DNA from 2 places in the Bacillus sp. 41-22 genome. Region 1 is predicted to be linked to the other one. Evidence: riboswitches for the same ligand, from Rfam matches in the RefSeq annotation. Region 1 holds a riboswitch; the other holds the start of a gene.
What was found. A riboswitch is a leader RNA that binds a small molecule or an ion and turns the genes downstream of it on or off. The one in region 1 is predicted to bind S-adenosylmethionine.
Positions count from the first base shown of each region.

Region 1 (4,225 bases):
TTTGGGAAGACCAGATAGACGTAAGGGTAGTGCGATATTTTCATAAACGGTAACGGTTTTAAGTAAATTGAATCCTTGAAAAATCATGCCGATCTTTTTTCTCGCCTTTGCGAGTTCTTTTGTCGATAAGGTTGTTAACTCTTGTTCATTTATAATGATATCTCCTGTCGTTGGTTTTTCTAATAAATTTACACAACGGATTAATGTACTTTTACCAGCGCCACTATATCCGATGATTCCAAATACTTCGCCCTTTTTTACTTTAAGGGAAGTTGATTTAAGAGCCTCAACATTCCCTTTTTTTGTTGTAAATACTTTGGAGACGTTTTTTAATTCAATCATTATAGTCAGCTCCTACCAAGACGGTAAAACAGAACCATCGAATTTTTTCTCAATGAAATCTTTTACTTCTTTAGATTGATAAGCTTTCTTTAATTTATTAACAACAGCATCATCTTTATTTTCAGTACGAACAACGACCCAATTCACATATGGTGAATCTTTTCCTTCGCGGAAAATAGAATCTTTCGCTGGGCTTAATTTTGCACCTAATGCAAAGTTTGTATTAATTGCAGCTGCCTTTACTTCACTTAGCTGTGTTGGTAATTGAGATGCCTCTAATTCAACAATCTTTAAATTTTTCGGGTTTTCAATTACATCTTTTGCAGTCGCTTTTTCTGTAGCTTTTGGATCAACCTTTAAAACACCTGCTTTTTCAAATAGCTTTAAAGCACGAAGCTCATTTGTTGGATCATTTGGGACAGCGATTGCATCGCCCTCTTTTAATTCTTTTACATCTTTTAAGCTTTTAGAATATACACCCATAGGGAATGTTACTGTGGAAAATACTTCAGTTAATTTCATGTTGCGTTCAGCTTTAAATACGTCTAAATAAGATTTAGTTTGATAGCTATTTACATCGAGGCTTTTTTCATCTAAAGATACGTTTGGCGCTACATAATCATTAAATACCTTTACATCAATTTCGAGACCATCTTTTGCTGCCACTTCTTTTACCTTTTCAAAAATTTGTTCATGCGGTCCACCCGTTACGCCGACAGTAATCTTTTTCTCATCTAATGCTTTTACCTCTTTATCAGAATTAGCACCACATGCACCTAACAATAATACCGCTCCACTTACAATACTTAATAACACCTTTTTCATCTATAATTCCCCCTTAATATACGTTCCAAAATAAAAAGCACCTCTCAAAAATAAGAGAGGTGCCGAATAGACGAAATAGGTTCCTCTCTTATCTTCCAAAACGAAAATCGTTCTGCAGGAATTAGCACCTTAGCTTATACGTTATAAGCTCGGTTGCCGGGCATCATCGGGCCAGTCCCTCCGCCACTCTTGATAAGAGTATGTGTATGTAGTTTTTTAATATGGTACTAATAGTAAATCTTACAAAAAGAATTGTCAATATTATTTTCTGAATATATTTTATTTTAAGGTAATCGAAACGTTCCCTTTTTTATGTCCCTTTTCCACATACATATGAGCTTCAGCAATTTCTTCTAATCGGTAAGTTCTATCAATAACGGGCTTTAGTTTTTCCGTTTCGACTAGTTTTTTTAATAGAATCATATCCTCTTTACTTACCTTGGCCATCATTCCATTAACAGATACATATTTTCCATTGGGTGTTAATGTATTTGTACAAAGGGATTTTTTATACTTCCCAACTGCATCAAATATAATATCGTAGCATTTGCCTTGCTTAGTAAAATCTTCTTTCGTATAATCAATTACTTTATCAGCTCCTAAAGATTGCACGAGTTCAAAATTTGAATTACTACAAACAGCCGTAACGGTCGCGCCGAAATATTTAGCAAGTTGTACAGCAGCTGTTCCTACTGATCCGGAGGCACCATATATGAGCACTTGTTGCCCTTTTTTTATACGGCCCTTTCTCAGGAAATGTAATGCTGAAGTTCCGCCAAAAGGAATAACTGCCGCTTCTTCATACGTCACATTGGTAGGTTTTAATGTTATTAATCCACTTTCATGTACGCATGTGTACTCGGCATAACCACCGAGGTTTAGTTCTGTTAATGCAAAAATTGGATCACCTTTTTTAAATTGAGTTACATCTGTTCCTACTTCTTCGATTTCACCGGATAACTCTACGCCGAGTACAGGTTTTCTCGGTTTTCTGAAACCTAATATGATCCTCATAGGAATCCAAAATAAGAGGGGGCTATTAAAGCCGCGTATTCTACAATCTCCAGTCGTTACACTTGTTGCGTGAATTTTAATTAATACTTCGTTCTTTTTAGGTGTAGGTTTCTCTATATTTTGAAGCTGAAGAACGTTAGGTGGTCCATACTGTGTGCAAATGATCGCCTTCATAATGACCTCCTGAAATGAGTTGTTGTTATTTACATCATATTTAAAACCTTCATTAAACATGTCGCTATATAGCGAATAAAGATTAAAAATTATATAGATTTCGTAGGAAAAGAGGTGATATTATTTTGGGAAAGGGGGCGACATTATGAAAAAAACTATTATTATTTCAAGTTTAGTGCTTGCAATCAGTCTAGGGGTAGGGTGTAGCAATGAGAAAACAACAAAGACTGATGAACCGAAAAAAGAAGCCATGCAAAAAGAAAAGGAATTAGAAGCGAAGGATGTTTTCAAGAAAACGAACGAAGCTTTTAAAAATGAAGAAAATGTAACGATGACATATGATGTAGGGTTAAAAGCTGAGGGAACAGAGATGGATATATTAAAGGCTAAGATGCAATTAGAGCCAAAGACAAAGAATTCTCGTTCTGAAATGAATATTTCTGGTACAGATGTTGTAGTGTATACTGTGGATGGTAAAGTTGCTGGTGAGGTGAAAAACCCTAATACAGGAGAAGTTATAACCGTACCAGAGGAGCAATTAAACGCTGGTGGAATGAAAGCGACTCAAGATATTATAGATAATTTAGAAGTACCAGCAGTAGTTTTAGATAAAATGAAGATGGAGAAAAGCGGAGATAAATATAAACTGAAATTTACATTAAAAGGGCAAGAAACAGAAAGTATGTTAACTAGCATGGATGAAACGCAGAAGAAAATGTTACAAGCACAAAATGCGAAGATAGAAGAAGTGGATGCAGAATATATCATTACAAAAGATTTTAAATATGAATCAGCGAAGATAGATATGATTATGAGTAGTAATGGTAAGGATAAGGCACACATTATTACGAATGCAAAATATACGTCGTACGAAAAGTTTGACCCAATACAATTGCCGGCAGCAAAGTAACAGTTTTGATCAGGGGGGACCTAAAATAAGGTGCCCTCTCTTTTTTATACTTTCTTCTTAGGAAAATAGGTACAATATGAAGAGGGAAAACTGTGGAAGAGGAGAGTGTCATTTGAAAAAAAGAAAGATAGCGGTGGTCATTGTAGCTTATACAGTGTTGCTTGCGACATCTATAAATACATATAAAGAGCAACTAGAACATCCTATTATGAGCGATGTAGGAAAGTTGCTTCCAACGAAAATTAAACGTGTTGAAAATGCTGAGGATGAACGTTCATTAAAACAGTTAGTGCAAGATGCAAATGTTTCTGGAGAGAAGATTTCTATTGCAGGTATGCAACATAGCCAAGGCGGACAGACGTATTATCCGAACGGTACGATGCTTGATATGAAAGGATATAATGAAATATTAGAATTCGATCCGGAGAAGAAGAGGATTAGGGTGCAAAGCGGTGTCACATGGAATGACATTCAAAAGAAAATCAATCCATATGGTCTTGCAGTTCAAGTGATGCAATCTCAAAATATTTTTACTGTTGGTGGTTCATTAAGTGTAAATGTACATGGGCGTGATATTCGTCATGAAGCATTGATTGATACAGTAGAGTCGTTCAGATTGTTAATGGCAGATGGTACGGTGCGTAATGTAAATAGAGAAGAAAATGCTGACTTGTTTCCGTATGTAATTGGGGGATATGGATTATTTGGTGTGATTTTAGATGTGACGCTACAGTTAACAAACGATGAATTGTATGAAACGCATACGAAAGTACTAGATTATAAAGAATACTCTTCATACTTTAAGAATAAAGTGCGAAGGGATGAGAATATACGTATGCATTTAGCACGTATTTCTGTTGCCCCAAATTCATTTTTAAAAGAGATGTATGTGACAGATTATGTACTGGCAGAAGATCAACAGAAGTTGAAAGAGTACAGCAAATTAAAAGAAGAAAATAT
Region 1 covers NZ_CP084035.1:170,899-175,123, forward strand. Annotated here, with positions in the region: gene LCF45_RS00995 (methionine ABC transporter ATP-binding protein) at 1-342, opposite strand, end outside; gene LCF45_RS01000 (MetQ/NlpA family ABC transporter substrate-binding protein) at 355-1,167, opposite strand; SAM riboswitch class I at 1,253-1,366, opposite strand; gene LCF45_RS01005 (NAD(P)-dependent alcohol dehydrogenase) at 1,447-2,355, opposite strand; gene LCF45_RS01010 (DUF6612 family protein) at 2,501-3,265, shown strand; gene LCF45_RS01015 (FAD-binding oxidoreductase) at 3,378-4,225, shown strand, end outside.

Region 2 (4,225 bases), 1.5 Mb from region 1:
TGCTAAAGCAACTCCTGATAAATAATCTGGATAGCCTGGATCTGGAACGAGAATAGTATCACCAGGGTTTGTAAAACAAACTGGTAATTCTACTAATCCAGCCTTTCCGCCAAACAAAATAGCAACTTCAGTTTTTGGATTTACTACTACATCATATTCACGTTGATAGAATGTTGCCACGGCTTCTTTTAAGCTTTCGTGTCCGCGAAATGGCGGATATTTATGATGAATGGTCTTTTCAGCAGCATCTTGTAAAGCTTTAACGATATGCTGCGGTGTTGGTTGATCTGGATTACCTTGACCTAGATTAATAACATCGTGACCAGCTGCAACGACTTTGTTAACTTTTGCAACAAGTGAAGCGAAAAATTGTGTTGGCAATGATGTTACTATCTCAGAAGGTTGAAATAATTTCATACTTTCCACCTCTTTTGAAAGTTGTTACAATTCTAGTGACAAATGATATAATCTTTCCAGTATTTTGTAAAGAAAAAAATGAGAATGGGGCTGAAAAAATGAAAGTCGCATGTATTCAAATGGATATTGTCTTTGGAGATGTAGAAAAAAATATTGAGAACGCTAAAAAAAAAATAAGTGAAGCGATGAAAGAAAGACCAGATGTTATCGTCTTACCAGAACTCTGGACAACAGGATATGATTTAACGAGACTTTCTGAAATTGCAGATACGGATGGATTAGAAACGAAAGAAAAGTTGAAAGAATGGTCGAAGCAATATGGTGTACATATTGTTGGTGGTTCCATAGCAAAGCAAACAGAGCAAGGGGTTACAAATACAATGTATGTTGTAAACAATGAAGGGAATCTAGTCAATGAATATAGTAAAGTACATTTATTTCAGCTGATGGATGAACATAAATATTTAGTTGCTGGTAATGAGACAGGTGAATTTAAGTTAGATGATGTAGAGTGTGCTGGTACAATTTGTTATGATATTCGTTTTCCAGAGTGGATGCGCGTTCATACTGCTAAAGGTGCAAAAGTTTTATTTGTTGTAGCAGAATGGCCATTAGTACGTTTAGCACATTGGCGTTTGCTTTTACAGGCGAGAGCAGTTGAAAATCAGTGTTATGTTGTTGCGTGCAATAGAGCAGGAAAGGATCCGAATAATGAGTTTGCAGGTCATTCTCTAATTGTGGATCCTTGGGGTGAAGTTGTGGTAGAGGCAAATGAAGAGGAATCAATTTTATTTGGAGAACTTAAATTCGAGAAAATTAAAGAGGTACGTAAAGGAATTCCAGTTTTTGCAGATCGTCGTCCAGAATTATACAAATAAAATGTTGACAAGTGATTTTTATTCTTGGTATAGTCTTCATCATAAAGTTAAAAATTCTAAAAATTATAAAACTCTTATCAAGAGCAGGTGGAGGGATTTGGCCCGATGAAGCCCAGCAACCGACCGTAATACCATTGTGAAATGGGGCGTTTATGACGCCAAAAGGCACGGTGCTAATTCCAGCAGAAAGTAAACTTTCTGGCAGATAAGAGGGGAGAAGATAAACTTCAAACCTCTTTCTTTGTGGAAAGGGGTTTTTCTATTTTAGAAAAACCTCTGAATGAAAAGGAGGAGAAGACGATGGGATATTATTCATTAACTGAAACAACAGCTATACAATATGCGAAAGAACACGGTTATTTTGAAAAGAAAGCAAATGTAGTTTGTCATGAAATTGGAGATGGAAATTTAAATTACGTGTTCAAATTAGATGATGGAGAGAAGTCTATTATAATAAAACAAGCACTGCCATATGCGAAAGTAGTTGGTGAGAGCTGGCCACTGTCTATAAAAAGAGCGACGATTGAAAGTAAAGCATTACAAATTTTTGCGAAGTATGTGCCAGATTATGTTCCGGTAGTGTACAGTCATGATGAAGAGTTAGCAGTTACAGTAATAGAAGACTTATCAAGACTAACAATTACAAGAAAAGGATTAATAGATGGAGAAGGATATCCACTTTTATCCCAGCATATCGGTCGTTTTCTAGCACATGTTTTGTTTTATACTTCAGATTTCGGTTTACAGTCAGAAGAGAAAAGGGTACTAGAAGGTACATTTGTAAATCCAGACCTTAGTAAAATTACAGAAGATTTAGTTTTTACGGATCCATTTGGACATTATGATACGAATGATTATGAGTCAGATTTACAGTCAGTGATTGATGAACTTTGGAGTGACAAAACTTTAAAACTAAAAGTAGCACAATATAAATATAAGTTTTTAACGAGAAAAGAAGCGCTTATTCATGGTGATTTACATACTGGTAGTATTTTTTCATCACCTTCTGAAACGAAAGTGATCGATCCAGAATTTGCAACGTACGGTCCATTTGGGTTTGATATCGGTCAATTTATTGCAAATCTATTATTAAATGCTTTATCTAGAGAAGAAGAAAAGAGAAGTGTACTATTTTTCCATATAGAAAAGACATGGAGTTATTTTGTAGAAAACTTTACGAAGTTATGGATTGGAGAAGGTGTAGAAGCATATACGAAAGAAAAACAATGGTTACCAATTATTTTGCAAAATATCTTTACTGATGCCGTCGGATTTGCCGGATGTGAACTGATTCGTAGAACAATTGGCTTAGCTCATGTAGCGGATTTAGATGGGATAGCAAATAAAGAAAATAGAATTCAAGCTAAAAAACAAGCGTTATCCTTAGGTAGAGAACTAATAAAATATGAAGCCAAGGGTGCTGATATTCAACTGTTTCGAACATTATTTCAACAGACAGTTGGAGGCGTAAAAGCATGAGTACAATTATTACTATTCCGAGATCTGTAAGTTGGAAAGGCGATGGAATTGCAGTATTAAATCAAACAAAGTTGCCGCATGTCACTGAATACAAAACATTAACGAATATTGAAGATGTATGGAAAAGTATCATTATGTTAGAAGTACGAGGAGCGCCTGCAATTGGAATTGTAGCTGCGTTTGGTTTGGCGCTTGCGGCAAAGAAATACGATGCTATAAATATCTATGAGTTTCAGAAGAAGTTTAATAGAGATTGTAACTATTTAGGAACATCACGCCCGACAGCAGTCAATTTATTTTGGGCAATCGATCGTATGAGAGAATCTATTCGAGAGATTACTACAATAAAAGAAGCTCAAAAAATATTAGAAGAAGAAGCGCTTCATATTCAGCAAGAGGATGAAATGGTGTGCCGAAGTATTGGAGAACATGCTTTAACATGTTTTAAAGACGGTGATAAAATTTTAACAATTTGTAACGCTGGAAGTATTGCAACTGCTAGATATGGAACAGCATTAGCCCCATTTTATATTGGGAAAGAGAAGGGTGTGCGTTTACATGCGTATACGTGTGAAACGAGGCCGGTTTTACAAGGTGGCCGTTTAACGACATGGGAATTGAAACAAGCAGACATTGATGTAACGCTTATTACGGATAATACTGCAGCACATGCAATTCGAACGAAAGAAATTAATGCGATTATCGTAGGGGCAGATCGAATCGTTGAAAACGGTGATACTGCTAATAAAATAGGAACATTAAATTTAGCTATATTAGCAAAGTATTTCGGTATCCCATTTTACGTTGCAGCACCGTTATCTACATTTGATACTACGAAACAAACAGGTGCTGAAATTGTCATTGAAGAAAGAGATGAAACAGAAGTTACGAAAATTTTTGGGAAACAAGTGGCGCCACTTGGAACGCCTGTATTTAACCCTGCATTTGATGTAACACCGCGTGAATTAATTACGGGGATTATTACTGAGAAAGGTATTTTACGTGGAGATTATAAGCAAAAAATTACATCATTATTTGAAAAAATAAGCTAACTGCTCAGTCGCTATATAAAAAAACGGTAGAAGAGCATGTTTTTAAATGGTCGAGAGGGACTGGCTATGTATAGGAGCGGTAAGTGCCTGTTCCTACCACGCGCAACGTTTTAAAACAAAGAAAGGTAGCAAGGTGTAGGACCATTTGTATCTTCATGGTAGCAATCTATATGCTGAAAAATGAAATGTATGGCTGAGTAGTTAAAAAACAAGCTAATAAAAAATAGCTTGTTTTTTATGCCTTAAGTCTTCGTTTCCTCTTATTTATGTAATGAAGGGAGGAGAGAAAGATGGAAGAGTGGATCGGGATGATAGGTAATGTGGGCTTTCCAATTGTTGTAACGCTATATTTACTACATCGCATTGAAAGTAAATTAGACGGAGTGATTGTAGCAATTG
Region 2 covers NZ_CP084035.1:3,912,117-3,916,341, reverse strand. Annotated here, with positions in the region: gene LCF45_RS19900 (pyridoxal phosphate-dependent aminotransferase) at 1-417, opposite strand, end outside; gene LCF45_RS19895 (carbon-nitrogen family hydrolase) at 432-1,295, shown strand; SAM riboswitch class I at 1,367-1,507, shown strand; gene mtnK (S-methyl-5-thioribose kinase) at 1,596-2,774, shown strand; gene mtnA (S-methyl-5-thioribose-1-phosphate isomerase) at 2,771-3,826, shown strand; gene LCF45_RS19880 (YvrJ family protein) at 4,117-4,225, shown strand, end outside.
Region 2: it holds a riboswitch for S-adenosylmethionine, as region 1 does, so the genes downstream of both, mtnK (S-methyl-5-thioribose kinase) here and LCF45_RS01000 (MetQ/NlpA family ABC transporter substrate-binding protein) in region 1, are expected to answer to the same signal.